2 regions of the Mesorhizobium sp. AD1-1 genome follow, and region 1 is predicted to be linked to the other one. Evidence: predicted binding sites of a transcription regulator. Region 1 holds the regulator's gene; the other holds the start of a gene.
What was found. The regulator HrcA, encoded in region 1, represses chaperone genes, less so after heat shock. The targets are predictions, from matches to a motif close to GTTAGCACTCNCNNNNNGNGAGTGCTAAC.
Positions count from the first base shown of each region.

Region 1 (7,327 bases):
CGAACGTCAGCCTTTCCGACAACAAACCCGACAGCACGACGGAGCACTGACCGGACGATGCCCAATCGCTTCGATATCTTCATCACCCGTCTTGAAACGAAGAACGCACGCCATGGCGCGCAACTACCCTCGATAGGCGACCAGCACAGCACCCGCCGCGATAAGGGTGACGCCAAGCCAGTTCGCTCCGGACAACCGCTCGCCGAGAAAGGCCGCGCCAAACACCGCCACAAGCACGACGCTTAGCTTGTCGATCGGCGCCACCTGCGCCGCATTGCCGATCTTCAGGGCGCGAAAATAGCAGAGCCATGAAGCGCCGGTCGCCAGACCGGACAGGGCGAGGAAAGCCCAGGTCTTTCCCGAGATCGTAGCCGGCGACTGGAATTGGCCGCTGGCGAGCAGGATGGCACCGAGCACGATCAGGATGATGATCGTGCGGATGAAGGTGGCGAAATCGGAATTGATGTTCTCGATGCCGACCTTGGCGAAGATCGCCGTCAGGGCAGCGAATGCAGCCGAGAGCAGTGCCCAGAATTGCCAGGAGGATACGGTCAGGTTCATGCGGGTGGCCTTCGCGGATGGCGTCTTAACCGAGATACCGCGAAACGCGTGCCTTCAGAAGGCCAATCAACTCCAGATCCATGAATTCATAATTGTCAGGTATGTCGAGGCAGATCACACGCGCCTTCTTCAGGCTGGCCCTGAATTTCTTCTGCAGCTTGGTGCGGTGCGCCTTTTCCATGACGAAGATGATGTCGGCCCAAGCGACCAGCTCATGCGTCAGCGGCGTGTCGGCATCGTGGTTGGTTCCGGCCGAGGCCACCTCGATATCACGGCGCGTTGAAAACACCTGTTCGGCGGTCGGGCTGCGCAAGCGGTTCTGGCTGCAGACGAAAAGGACGTTCTTCAAGGGTTAGCGCGCCAGATCGGCGACCACCGCGTCGAGCACGATCATGCCGGCGGCCGTGGCGCGCAGGCGCGCATTGCCGATCGGCGCCACCAGCCCTTCGCCCTGCAGCATCGACAGCCGCGCGCTCGACAGGCCGCGCCCGGAGAACGCCTCGTAGCGGGAGAGATCGATGCCTTCGGCCAGCCGCAGGCCCATCAGCAGGAATTCGTCGGCCTCTTCCGAACGCGTCAGGATCTCGCCGCCGGTGACGCCATGGCCCTTGGCCTCGACCAGATTGGCCCAGGTTTCCGGCATCCGCTCGGCGATTGTCACCGTGCGCCGGCCGTTCTCGACGAAGCGGCCATGCGCGCCCGGCCCGACGCCGACATATTCGCCATAGCGCCAGTAGGTCAGGTTGTGCCGGCTCTCGGCGCCCGGCCTGGCGTGGTTGGAAATCTCGTAGGCCGGCAGGCCGTGCGCCGTGGTGATCTCCTGCGTCAGCGCATAGAGGTCGGCGGCATGGTCATTGTCGGGGATGACGAATTTCTTTGCCGCATGCAGCGCGTGGAAGGGCGTGCCTTCCTCGATGGTCAGCTGGTAGAGCGACAGATGGTCGGCGGCATGGCCGATCGCCTGTTCCAGCTCCGATGCCCAGGCCTCCGGCGTCTGGCCGGGGCGGGCGTAGATCAGGTCGAAGGACAGCCTTGGGAATATTTCTCGCGCGAAGCCGATGGCGTGCAGGGCCTGTTCGACATTGTGCAAACGGCCGAGGAAGCGCAAATCCTTGTCGTTCAGCGCCTGCACGCCGAGCGACACGCGATTGACGCCGGCTGCCCGGTAGCCGCGAAAGCGTTCGGCCTCGACCGAGGAGGGATTGGCCTCCAGCGTCACCTCGATGCCGGCAGGCACCGTCCAGTTCTTCGCCACGGCGTCCAGAACCCTGGCCACGGTTTCCGGCTTCATCAGCGAGGGCGTGCCGCCGCCGAGAAAAACGCTGGTCACCTCGCGCGGCCCGGTGCGCTCGCGCATCGTCGCCAGTTCGGCCTCGAAGGCGGCGGCAAAGCGCTCCTGGTCGACCGGCTGGTGGCGAACATGGCTGTTGAAGTCGCAATAGGGGCATTTGGCCGCGCAGAACGGCCAGTGGACATAGACGCCGAAGCCGGGCGCCCGGTCGAGCAGCATGCTCATGCCGAGCCCAATCGAGCTTGGGCGAATTTCTGGAAGGCGCGGGCGCGGTGCGACAGCGCCGTGGCCTGGCCGGGCTTCCAGCCATGCTTTTCCTCGGCGCTCATTTCGCCGAAGGTTTTTTCGAAGCCATCGGGCAGGAACACAGGATCGTAGCCGAAGCCGAGCTCGCCGCGCGGTGGCCAGACCAGCGTGCCCTCGGCCTCGCCGCGATAATATTCCGCCTCGCCGTCGGGAAACGCCAGGCAGATGACGGCGACAAAGCGTCCCTTGCGCTGCTCCGGCAAGGCGGCGCCGACCTCCTGCAGCGCCACTTCGGTGCGTTGCATGGCCATGCCGAAGTCACGCGAACCGTCCGGGGTTTCGGCCCAGTTGGCGGTGTAGACGCCGGGCGCGCCGTCAAGCGCGTCGACGCACAGGCCGGAATCGTCCGACAGCGCCGGCAGGCCGGTCGCCTTGGCGGCGGCGAGCGCCTTGATGTAGGCGTTCTCCTCGAAGGTGGTGCCGGTCTCGTCCGGCTCCGGCAGGCCATACTCCCTGGCCGACTTCGCTTCGAAGCCGAACGGTCCCATCAGGTCGGCGAATTCGCGCAGCTTGCCCTCATTATGGCTGGCGACGACGATCTTCTTGCCATCGAGAGAATGCATCAAAGGCCCCAGATTCGTGGCTCGGCGAATTCGATCGAATTGCCCGAGGGGTCGCGTATATAGATCGAACGGCCGCCCTGCGGCCACTCGAATTCGCTCTCGATGGCGATCTTCTTTGCCTCGATATGCGCTTTCCAGCCGGCGATTTCATCGGCGGTCGCCGCAAAGCAGAGATGACCTTGGCCGACCGCGCCATGCGGCGGCACCGGCAGTCTCGCGCCGGGCGCCGGCGGGATTTTGGTTGCCTCGGCGTTGAAGACGAGCAGCACGCCGGGGCCGCAGCGGAAGAACAGGTGGCGGCCGTCGACCTTGCCGAGGAGATTGAGGCCGAGGATGTCGGTGTAGAAGGTTTCGGCGGCGGGCAGGTCTGTGACGTAGAGGGCCGATTCCAGGATCGCGGAGGGTGTCACGAGGCGCCCCCCTCTGGCCTGCCGGCCATCTCCCCCTCAGGTGGGGAGATTGGCAGCTTCTGCATTGCCGCGCACCCTACAACGCCGGAGATTGGCGAAGCCCTAGACGACATCCGATCTCCCCACTTGAGGGGGAGATGGCCGGCAGGCCAGAGGGGGGCGCTCAGGCTCGACATCTAAAAACTAAGCCACTGCCATCTGCTGCAAACTCACCAACCGCTGGATGCCTTTCTTGGCCAGGCCCATCAGGTCCGCGAACTGCTCCTCGGAGAAAGGCTCGCCCTCGGCGGTGCCCTGGATCTCGACGATGCCGCCCTTGCCCGTCATGACGAAATTGGCGTCGGTGCCGGCCGCGGAATCCTCGATATAGTCGAGGTCGATGACCGGCTGGCCGTCATGGATGCCGCAGGAGATCGCAGCGACATGATCCTTCAGCACCTTGGCGACGCTGGCCATCTGGCGCGCTTCCATCCAGCGCAGGCAGTCATACAGCGCCACCCAGCCGCCGGTGATCGAGGCGGTGCGGGTGCCGCCATCGGCCTGGATGACGTCGCAGTCGACGGTGATCTGCTGTTCGCCCAGCGCCTGCAAATCGACCACGGCGCGCAAGGAGCGGCCGATCAGCCGCTGGATTTCCAGCGTGCGGCCGCCCTGCTTGCCGGCCGAAGCCTCACGGCGCATGCGCTCGCCGGTCGAGCGCGGCAGCATGCCGTATTCCGCCGTCACCCAGCCCTTGCCGGAGTTGCGCATCCAACCCGGCACTTTTTCCTCGAGGCTGGCCGTGCACAGGACATGCGTGTCGCCGAACTTCACCAGGCATGAGCCTTCGGCATGCTTGGAGACGCCACGCTCGAAGGAGATGGCACGCATTTCGTCGAATTGGCGTTTGGAAGGGCGCATTCAGGGCTGCTTTCTTGTCATTTTTCGGAATCTTGGCCGGCTTGTAACCGCATGGGACGCGTGGCGCAAAGGAAAATGGCCTGACGATCGGACACAGACACCGGGTTGCGCGGGTGCAGTGTAAGTCTATATCCTTGGGCCGGAGGTTTTTGGCCGTATGACCAAGGCAGTCGATCCCGCTTCGCAGTCGCCCGCGCTTCAGTCGCCAGTATTCCAGGCGCTCGACATGCGTTCCCGCGACATCTTCCGGCGCATCGTCGATTCCTATCTCAGGGACGGTGAACCGGTGGGATCGCGCAGCCTGTCGCGTATCCTGCCGTCCTCGCTGTCGCCGGCGACCATCCGCAACGTGATGAGCGACCTCGAGCATCTCGGCCTGATCTACGCGCCGCACATTTCGGCCGGCCGGCTGCCGACACAGGCCGGCCTGCGTTTCTTCGTCGATGCCTTCATGGAGCTTGGCGACCTTTCCGACGAGGAGCGCCGCGCCATCGAGGCACAGGTGCGGGCGTCCGGCTCCGGTGCGACGCTGGAGCACATGCTGACCGAGGCCAGCCAGATGCTGTCGGGCATGTCGCGCGGCGCCGGCCTGGTGCTGGCCGCCAAGAACGAGGTGGCGCTGAAGCACATCGAATTCATCCAGCTTGAGCCGACGAAGGCGCTGGCGGTGCTGGTGTCGCAGAATGGCGACGTCGAAAACCGCGTCGTCGACCTGCCCGCCGGGATCACCGTCTCGCAACTGCACGAGGCCTCGAATTTCCTCAACGCCCATATACGCGGCCGCACGCTGGCCGAGGCGCGGATCGAGATCGCTCGCATCAAGGAAGAAACCAGGGCCGCGCTCGACACGCTGTCGCAGGACCTGGTGGAGAAGGGGCTGGCGGTGTGGGCCGGCGCCGACAGTGGCCTGCCGGCACGGCTCATCGTGCGCGGGCGTGCCAATCTGCTTGAAAACGTCACCGCCCAGGCCGACATCGAGCTGCTGCGCCATCTGTTCGAGGACATGGAGACGCAGGACGGGCTTATCCAGCTGCTTGACCTCGCCGAGCAGGGCTCGGGTGTGCGCATCTTCATCGGCTCGGAAAACAAGCTGTTTTCGCTGTCGGGCTCGTCGCTGGTCGTCGCCCCCTATCGCGACAAGGATGCCCGCGTCGTCGGCGCGCTCGGCGTCATCGGCCCGACCCGGCTGAATTACGCGCGCATCGTCCCAATGGTCGACTATACGGCGCAGCTGATTTCACGCATGCTGCGCTGAGCTGATCCAACCGAGGAGACGACGATGGCGCTCGAAGAATTCAAGGCCCGGATCAGCCTGCTGCTGGAGGAGATGGTCAACCAGCCGGAAGACCAGCACGAGATCCAGGAGCAGCTGCGCGAAAAGCTACGGGAAATGCGCGCCATGGGCCTGCCGCTGCCGGCTGACCTCGTCGAGTTGGAAAAACGCCTCGACGACGATTTCTACGCCGCCGGGACCTGAACCGGAAAACCGCAAGCTTCCTTCACCTCATCGTGTGCCGTGGAACGATCGACGAAACCGGTCGTTCCTGTTTTCACCCCCGAACACTGGAGGACCGAATGATGCGTTTTGCCGGCCCCGCACTTTCCGCCGCACTGTTTCTCCCGACCGCTTCATTCGCCCAGCAGGCGGACGAACCGGTGCTGAAAGGCGCGGCTGCCTTCGGCGACTGGCGAGCGGACAAGCCGGGCACCCGCCGCCTGATCAGACCGGATGATCTGCCCAAGCCCAATGCCACCCGGTCGACCTCGAACAGCGCCGGCATCGCGGACATGCCGGCAGACGCGAAGCTGCAACTGCCGCCGGGTTTCTCGGCCGAGCTGGTTGCATCGGGCATCGACAATCCACGCGTCGTACGCGTCGCACCGAATGGCGACCTGTTCGTCGCCGACAGCAAAGCCAACCAGGTCCGCATCTATCGCCTCGCCGAAGGCAGTGCGAAGCCGGCGCAGGACGGCATCTTTGCCGGCAATCTCAACCGGCCCTATGGCATTGCCTTCTATCCGCCGGGCGCTGAACCGCAATGGGTCTATGTCGCCAACAGCGACAGCATCGTGCGCTTTGCCTACCGCAATGGCGACCTGAAGGCCTCCGGCGACCCGGAAACCATCGTCGGCAACATCCCCGCCAGTCATCACTGGACCCGCGATATCGCCTTCTCGCCGGACGGCAAGACGCTTTACCTTTCGGTCGGCTCGGGATCGAATGTCGCCGAGGACATGGGCCGGGAGCCGAAAGGCGGACTCGATGCCTGGGCGAAATCGCAGCCGCTGGGTGCAGCCTGGGGTTCTGAAGACGGCCGCGCCGACGTGCTGGCCTTCGATCCCGATGGCAAGAACGGCCGCATCTTTGCCGCCGGCTTGCGCAACTGCTCGGGTATGACTGTGCAGCCGGCGACCGGCGCGCTGTGGTGCGTCGTCAACGAACGCGATGCGCTTGGCGACAATGTGCCGCCCGAATACGCGACCGTGGTCAAGGAGGGTGCCTTCTATGGCTGGCCCTGGTACTATATCGGCAACAATGAGGATCCGCGCCACAAGGGTGAGCGCCCCGATCTTGCCGGCAAAACGACCGTTCCCGATGTGCTGATGCAGGCGCATTCGGCGCCGCTCACCATCGCCTTCTACGAGGGGAAGAGCTTTCCAGCTGAATACAAGGGCGATGCGTTCGTCGCTCTGCACGGGTCATGGAACCGCGGCAACAGGACCGGCTACAAGGTGGTGCGGTTGCTGTTCAAGGACGGCAAGCCGACCGGCGCGTATGAGGATTTCATCACCGGCTTCGTGGTTTCCAACGGTGAGGTCTGGGGCCGGCCGGTCGGCGTGGCGATTGCGAGCGACGGTGCGCTGATCGTCAGCGAGGACGGCAACGGCACCATCTGGCGTGTCACCCATGGCGACGGTCCGTCCTGATCTGCTCAGGTAACGCAGGCCCCCTCACCCGGATTGCCAACCGAATTGCGAAGAGCAATTCGGGACAATCCGACCTCTCCCCGAGGGGAGAGGAGTCAGCAGACGCTGGCGCCCGTCTCTTCTCCCCTCGGGGAGAAGGTGGCCGCGAAGCGGCCGGATGAGGGGGCTTCGTAAGGCGAGCCCTCGATATCTGGTGCAATAGAATCCGGCCCCAGGGAATTCAATCTTGGCCTGTCCCATGCAATAAAACGCTCTGATCCGAGACCAGTGCCATGACCCTTACCGGATTCCTCGCCTATAGTGCGGCCCTCGGCATCGCCGCCGCGATTCCTGGTCCCGGCATCACCGCGCTGGTCGCCCGTGCGCTC
Region 1 covers NZ_JAIUGP010000002.1:611,426-618,752, reverse strand. The annotation lists gene LB519_RS06515 (hypothetical protein) at 1-50, shown strand, start outside; gene LB519_RS06510 (EamA family transporter) at 124-561, opposite strand; gene LB519_RS06505 (low molecular weight protein tyrosine phosphatase family protein) at 587-910, opposite strand; gene hemW (radical SAM family heme chaperone HemW) at 914-2,077, opposite strand; gene rdgB (RdgB/HAM1 family non-canonical purine NTP pyrophosphatase) at 2,074-2,721, opposite strand; gene LB519_RS06490 (glyoxalase/bleomycin resistance/extradiol dioxygenase family protein) at 2,721-3,131, opposite strand; gene rph (ribonuclease PH) at 3,315-4,031, opposite strand; gene hrcA (heat-inducible transcriptional repressor HrcA) at 4,189-5,286, shown strand; gene LB519_RS06475 (hypothetical protein) at 5,311-5,508, shown strand; gene LB519_RS06470 (PQQ-dependent sugar dehydrogenase) at 5,607-6,959, shown strand; gene LB519_RS06465 (LysE family translocator) at 7,232-7,327, shown strand, end outside.

Region 2 (7,327 bases), on a different contig from region 1:
TGGGCTGCTGCTCAGGCAGCGCGGCTATCACGGCACCTCGCTCAACGACATATTGAGCGCCAGCGGCGCACCGCGGGGCTCGCTCTATTTCCATTTTCCCGGCGGCAAGGACCAACTGGTCATCGAGGTGACGCGCGCCAGCGTTGCCGACGTGACGGAGAGGCTGGGCGAAGCGCTGGCCGCCGAAAAGGATCCGGCGGTGGCCGTCCATCATATCTACCAGTCGGTGGGGCGCATGCTGGAAGACAACCGGTTTTCACTCGGCTGTCCGATCGCGCCTGTCGTGCTGGACTCGCCCACCGACGTGCCGGAACTGGCGGAGTTGTGCCGCTCGGCCTTCGAACAGTGGATAGGCCTGCTGCGGGACGCCTTCGTCAGGGCAGGGGTGCCCGCGCGCCGCGCGCATGCATTGGCACTGCTGGTCGAATCGTCACTGGAAGGGCTGATGGTGATCGCCCGCGCCACCCGAGACCGCGCCCCCTTACAGGCGGTGGCTGATGAGGTCGCGGCGTTGATCGAAGCCGCGGTGCTTGCTGGCGAGGTAAAGCAACGCGCGGATGCCGCCGTCTGAGAACCGACGGAGGCGCGGCGATCGAGGTCCGCGTAAACGAAAAGGGCGGCATCTCTGCCGCCCTTTCCGTATCTGAAGGCTGATAGGGCTGGATTAGAAATCCATGCCGCCCATGCCGCCCATGCCGCCGCCCATGCCGCCAGGCATGCCGCCGCCGCCAGCCGACTCCTTCTTCGGAGCCTCCGCGATCATGGCTTCGGTGGTGACCAGCAGGCCGGCGACCGAGGCCGCGTCCTGGAGAGCGGTGCGAACGACCTTGACCGGATCGACGATACCCATGGCGATCATGTCGCCATAGTCGCCGGTCTGGGCGTTGTAGCCGAAGGTCGCGCCCTTGTTCTCAAGGATCTTGCCGGCAACGATCGATGCTTCCGCACCGGCGTTGGCCGCGATCTGGCGGGCCGGAGCCTGCAGCGCACGACGAACGATGTTGATGCCGGCGGCCTGATCGGCGTTGACGCCGGTGGCCTTGATGTTGGCCGAAGCGCGCAGCAGCGCGACGCCACCACCAGCAACGATGCCTTCTTCCACGGCCGCGCGGGTCGCGTTGAGGGCGTCATCGACGCGGTCCTTCTTTTCCTTGACTTCGACTTCCGTCGCACCGCCGACGCGGATCACCGCAACGCCGCCGGCGAGCTTCGCCAGACGTTCCTGCAGCTTCTCCTTGTCGTAGTCCGAAGTGGTCTCTTCGATCTGCTGCTTGATCTGGGCAACGCGGCCCTGGATCTCGGCCTTCTTGCCGGCGCCGTCGACGATGGTGGTGTTCTCCTTGGAGATCGACACCTTCTTGGCGCGGCCGAGCATGTTGAGGCCGACGTTCTCGAGCTTGATGCCGAGGTCTTCCGAGATGACCTGGCCACCGGTGAGGATGGCGATGTCTTCCAGCATGGCCTTGCGGCGATCACCGAAGCCCGGCGCCTTGACGGCAGCGATCTTCAGGCCGCCACGCAGCTTGTTGACGACCAGCGTGGCCAGAGCCTCGCCTTCGACGTCTTCCGAGATGATGAGCAGCGGCTTCGAGGTCTGCACGACGGCTTCGAGAACCGGCAGCATGGCCTGGAGGTTGGACAGCTTCTTCTCGTGCAGGAGGATGTAGACGTCCTCGAGCTCGGCAACCATCTTGTCGGCGTTGGTGACGAAGTAGGGCGAGAGATAGCCGCGGTCGAACTGCATGCCTTCGACGACTTCGAGTTCGGTCTCGGCGGTCTTGGCTTCTTCCACCGTGATGACGCCTTCGTTGCCGACCTTCTGCATCGCTTCCGCGATCATCTTGCCGACCGACTCGTCGCCATTGGCCGAGATCGTGCCGACCTGGGCAACTTCCTCGGAGGTCTTGATCTTCTTGGCAGCCTTCCCGAGCGCCGAGACGACTTCGGTCACGGCCAGATCGATGCCGCGCTTCAGGTCCATCGGGTTCATGCCGGCGGCAACGGCCTTGTGGCCTTCCTGAACGATCGACTGCGCCAGAACGGTCGCGGTCGTGGTGCCGTCGCCGGCGATGTCGTTGGTCTTCGAAGCAACTTCGCGGACCATCTGCGCGCCCATGTTCTCGAACTTGTCTTCAAGCTCGATTTCCTTGGCGACGGTGACGCCGTCCTTGGTGATGCGCGGGGCGCCGAACGACTTGTCGATGACGACGTTGCGGCCCTTGGGGCCGAGCGTGACCTTCACCGCGTCGGCGAGGATGTTGACGCCGCGCAGCATGCGCTCGCGGGCATCACGGGAGAATTTTACGTCTTTGGCAGCCATTTTTAGCTCCTGGCAGGGGCTTTGATCGAGCCCGGGAATTCAGTTGACGGAAAGGCCTGATATCAGCCGATGATGCCCATGATGTCGGATTCCTTCATGATCAGAAGGTCTTCGCCATTGAGCTTGACTTCGGTGCCCGACCACTTGCCGAACAGGATGCGGTCGCCGGCCTTGACGTCCAGCGGGACCAGCTTGCCAGCTTCGTCACGAGCGCCGGAGCCGACAGCGATGATCTCGCCTTCCTGCGGCTTTTCCTTTGCCGTGTCGGGGATGATGATCCCGCCAGCGGTCTTGGATTCGGATTCGACCCGGCGAACGACCACGCGGTCATGAAGCGGGCGGAACTTCGACTTTGCCATTTTTTCTTCCTCGATGAGAACGGTGAGAAACAGTTCCTCCATCCGGCGGCGCCGGACATGTGGTTAGCACTCACCAAAGGCGAGTGCTAACGTGGCGCTGAAATAGGCTGGCGGCGCGCCGGAGTCAAGGCGCTCGGAGCGCCTCTTGGCGCATGATGATGAACTTACCGGTGCCTGGCCGAACCGAGCACCAGAAGCGGGCACCGTTCCGCTAGCGGATAGCTTCCGCTCGGCACGACGCGCACGTCGCCGAACCAGTTGGCTGCCTCGTTGGTCAGCGTGGCCAGCGTCGCGAAGCTGTAGCTTATGTCCGAGCCTGCATAGACGTCGATCGTGTTGATCGAGCTCATACTCCATCCTGTTCGCGCGGCAAGAGCTTCGCGGTCCGGAAACAGTCTGCCGAATGCATCGCGGATCGTTGCCACCTTGATGGTAAAATCGCGGTCGTCGGTCGTACACGCCATCGCAATCCGCCATTTGAGCGCGTGGAAATTCTCGATCCCGCCGGCCAGAACCAGAGCTTCGATGCCGCACAGATCGTCCGCCGTTTCCGGTCGTGCGAAGACGCGGATCGCTGCGCGCCTGCCAGGCTTCAGCACCCTGGCGACCTCGCCAAACAACGAACAGCGCGCCGCCTGGGAAGCGACCGCCGACAGGCATCCGTCGCCGATGACGGCGTCGATGCTTGCGCGGTCCACGGGCAGGTTAAGCCAGTTGCCGGCAATTGCCCGTCGCGAGCCGTCGTCGCCAGCCCATACGCCGGAAATCATGGCCGCCGACTGGTCGACCGCCAACATCGACTTGCCCAAAACTGCCAATTCCGGGGTAACCCCCAAGAGAAGGACATCGGCATTTCCGAGATCAAGTTCGCGATCGAATATAGCGACGGTTTCCGCTGTCGGCCGGAGCGGCGCTTCCAGAAGTTTCCAATGGCGGTGGTAATCGTCCCAATGATTTGTCATGCAATTCCATTGGCCCCCTGCACGCCTGGATTTTGGATATCACCGGGGCTTAATAGAGGTCGTTGGACAAGCCAAGACATTTCAAGGCATCTACAGACAGTCCAGGAGGTGGATAGTGGCGCGTATCGCCGTGATAACGCATGAGCATGACAGGTTCCTGGGCAGGCGCGATATTCTGCTGCGCAGGAGCAGCCCATACATGCTGTTCGACATTCTTGCGGAATTGAAAAGGCGCGGCCATTCGGTTCGGGTTCAGCAAGGCCTGTCGAAGCCGGTCAGCGCCGATATGGCGGTATTGCATGTCGATGCCACGGTGACGCCCACGGACTATGTCGACTATGCCCGGAGTTTTGCATTCTGCCTCAACATCGGCGCCGCCGACATATCCAAACGGCGGATCAGTGGTGCATTGATCGACAAAACCGACAGCTGGCAAGGTCAGGTGATTGTCAAAAGCAATCTCAACAATCGGGGAATTCCGGAGACGCTCCTCAACCGGCGATCCGAGCGCGCGGGCAAACAGCCGCCGTTTCCGCATTTGCCAATCTTGCACCCCTATGAGATCCACGGATCTCTCGGCGACGTTCCAGACGGCGTCTTTGATTGCGACGATCTCGTCGTGGAAAAGTTCATTCCGGAGAGAGAACCCGACGGTTTTGCTGTTCGTTTCTGGGTGTTTTGCGGAGAGCGAGAGCGCTGCACCCGCTACGTCTCGCCAAACGGCCTGGTCAAGGCATCGGAGACGATCCGGCGCGAGCCCGTCCCGGTGCCCGACGAATTGCGTGAGCGTCGGCGTGAACTCGGCTTCGACTATGGAAAATTCGATTTCGTCATGCACGAGGGCAGGGCCATCCTCCTCGATGCGAACAAGACTCCCGGCCGTCCGCAAAATCTCGTCAAGATGTTCGCGGCCGGCGCTTCGGATCTGACACACGGCTTCGAAGGCCTCGTCCATCGGGCGAAATAGGCGCGGCTCTAGAGGAACAGCCGCAGCTGCGTGTGAATGATGGACCGGTAATCCTCGATGGTCCGGCGGCTTTCCGCTTCGCCCTCGGCAAGCGCCAGGCGCACCACGCCGCCGGCGAGCTGGAAGATCAGCAGAACCATACGTTCGAACTGCTCGCGCCTCTCGGGCTCGAGCAAGGCGATGACGTGGTCGCAGAACATTTTGGCTTGGTGCCGCGTTTCGGCGAGGTCGAGGTTCTTGAGCGCCTTGTCGGCCTGGATGGCGTTCTGCAGATCCTGGATGGCCGGATCGCCGGCGACACGGCTGAGATAATCATCGAGCAGCCGGTCAGCGGCCACGATGACATCTTTCGCCTCGTGAATTTCGGCGATGATCGTCGTCAGCCGTGCCCGGCTGACCTCTGAAAACCGCTCATAGAGCATCGCCAGGATCGCCGATTTGTTGGGAAAATAATGGTAGACGGTGGCGATCGGTCCGCCCGCCAGCATGCCGACTTCCTTCATGGTGACGGCGTCGATACCCTTTTCCCCGATCAGCCGCATGGTCGTCGACAGGATCGCGTCGATGCGCTCGCGGCTGCGTTCCTGCTTGGGCCTGCGCCTCGGCTCGGTCGCCATTCTCTTCAATTCCGTCATGCACCGATCTTTCGCACGGTTTTTAGATTCCGGTTGACAAGAAATATGATCAAGTATCAGTTTCGGAAATACTGACAGGTTGTCAGCTTTTTTGCCGCGCGGCAAGGACGTTGGGAGGCGCCTTTGGCTTCGACAGATATCGGCCACGCAGGCAGTGGCGACTGGCTGGTCGGCAATCCGACCGGCTGGCAGCTCGCCTCGGCCCTGTGGATCGGTTCGGTCGGCCTGCTCATCCTCGGCCTGCAGCCGGTGCTGCTCGGAGCTCTCTACACCGAAGGCCATGTCAGCGGCGACGAACTGGCGCTGGTCGCCACCGCCGAGATGATCGCCATTGCCATCGGTTCGGCCGTCGTGGCGATGCTGCTTTCGGCCCACAATATGCGCTGGAAAAGTGCCGTCCTTCTGCTGCTGCTGGCGCTGGCCAATGTGTGGACGGCCTATGCCGCGAGCGCCAACATGCTGATTGCGGCCCGCGCCCTTGCCGGGCTCGCCGAGGGCGGTCTGGTCGCCATCGCCACCGAACTGATCGCCCGCTCGCGGCGCGCCGAGCGCATCGGCGGCTATTTCGTCACCATGCAGACGCTGGCGCAATGCGCGCTCGCCCTGTTGCTGGCGCTCTATGTCATTCCGGCCGCAGGGTCGGCGGGTGGCTTCATCGTTCTTGCCGTCGTCTGCGTCGTGTCGCTGGCGGTCGCTTTCACTGTCCCAGGTGACTATGCCGACCTGCCCAAGGAAGAGAATCTGGCCAATGTGCTGACGGTTCCCTCGATGACCGCGCTGCTGTCGGTCTTCTGCTACTTCATGTTCTTCGGCGCGGTCTGGGCTTTTCTGGAGCCGCTAGGCGCGCAATACGGCATCGATGGCCGCACCGTCGGCCTGATCGTCTCGGCCAGCCTCGCGGTGCAGGTGTTGGGGGCGATGACGGCGACCGCGTTCGAGGCGCGCATCGATTATCGCCTTGCCATCGCGGCGATCGGCGTCGTGGCGCTTGTCAGTTCCCTGGTTCTTGCCAGCAGCCCCGGCCTGACGACGTTCTGGGTCGCTGCCCTGGCCATGGGCTTTATCCTGCTGTTCATCGTGCCCTACCAGATCCGTCTGGCGATCACCGCCGACGAGACGCGCACCGCCGTGCTGCTGGTGCCGGCAGCCCAACTGTTCGGCCTGGCGATCGGGCCGATTGCGGCGTCGCTGCTCATCGATGGCAAGGATTTCCGGCCGGTGCCGGAATTCGCCGCCGCCAGCGCGGTGGCAAGCGTGGCGCTGCTCGGTCTCTTCGTCCTTGTGTCGCGTCGCCGTCGTGCGGTTGCCTGAGCGGGGAGGTGGCATGTCAAACGTTTGGAGCAACTGGTCGGGCTTTGTAAGCGCCGAGCCCAAGCTGATCGCCAGCCCCGGCGATGCCGGTGAACTCGGTGATCTCGTCCGGACCGCGCCTGGCCCGGTGCGCGTTGCCGGCGCCGGTCATTCCTTCACACCGCTGGTGAAATCGCAGGGCACGATCCTGTCCCTGGAGAGACTGGAAGGGCTGGTCTCGCACGACGCGCAAAAACATCAGGCGCGGGTGCGGGCAGGGACCCGGCTCGGCGCGCTCATGCACATCCTGCAAGGCATTGGCCAGGGCCTGCCCAACATGGGCGACATCGACCGCCAGGCGATCGGCGGCGCGCTGGGCACAGCCACGCACGGCTCGGGACCGACGCTCGGCGCCTATCACACGCAGCTGGAGACGGTGCAGATCGTCGACGGGCTTGGCAAGGTCCGCGACTTCAAGCGGGCAGGGGATCGGGACATGATCCACGCCATCGGTGTCGCGCTCGGCGCTTTCGGCGTGCTCACCGAAGTGACGCTGAACAACATCGCGACCTACCGGTTGCGCCGCCGCAAATATGTGCTGCCGATCACCGAGATGCTGCGCGATTTCGAGGCGATGATGGCCGCGCATCGCTCGGCCGAATTCTACTACATTCCGTTTTCCGGCTATGCGCAGTTCATCGCCAGTGATTTCAGCGATGCCGCACCCACCACGCGGCCGCCGGAAGAGGACGAGGCGGGCTTGAGGACACTGCGCAGGCTGCGCACTTCACTTG
Region 2 covers NZ_JAIUGP010000006.1:216,063-223,389, reverse strand. The annotation lists gene LB519_RS14375 (TetR/AcrR family transcriptional regulator) at 1-571, shown strand, start outside; gene groL (chaperonin GroEL) at 665-2,320, opposite strand; gene groES (co-chaperone GroES) at 2,383-2,679, opposite strand; gene LB519_RS14360 (class I SAM-dependent methyltransferase) at 2,844-3,641, opposite strand; gene LB519_RS14355 (hypothetical protein) at 3,640-4,608, shown strand; gene LB519_RS14350 (TetR/AcrR family transcriptional regulator) at 4,617-5,243, opposite strand; gene LB519_RS14345 (MFS transporter) at 5,367-6,554, shown strand; gene LB519_RS14340 (D-arabinono-1,4-lactone oxidase) at 6,568-7,327, shown strand, end outside.
Region 2: a site for HrcA is predicted at 2,742-2,770, ahead of groES (co-chaperone GroES). Genes of this name have one in related genera too.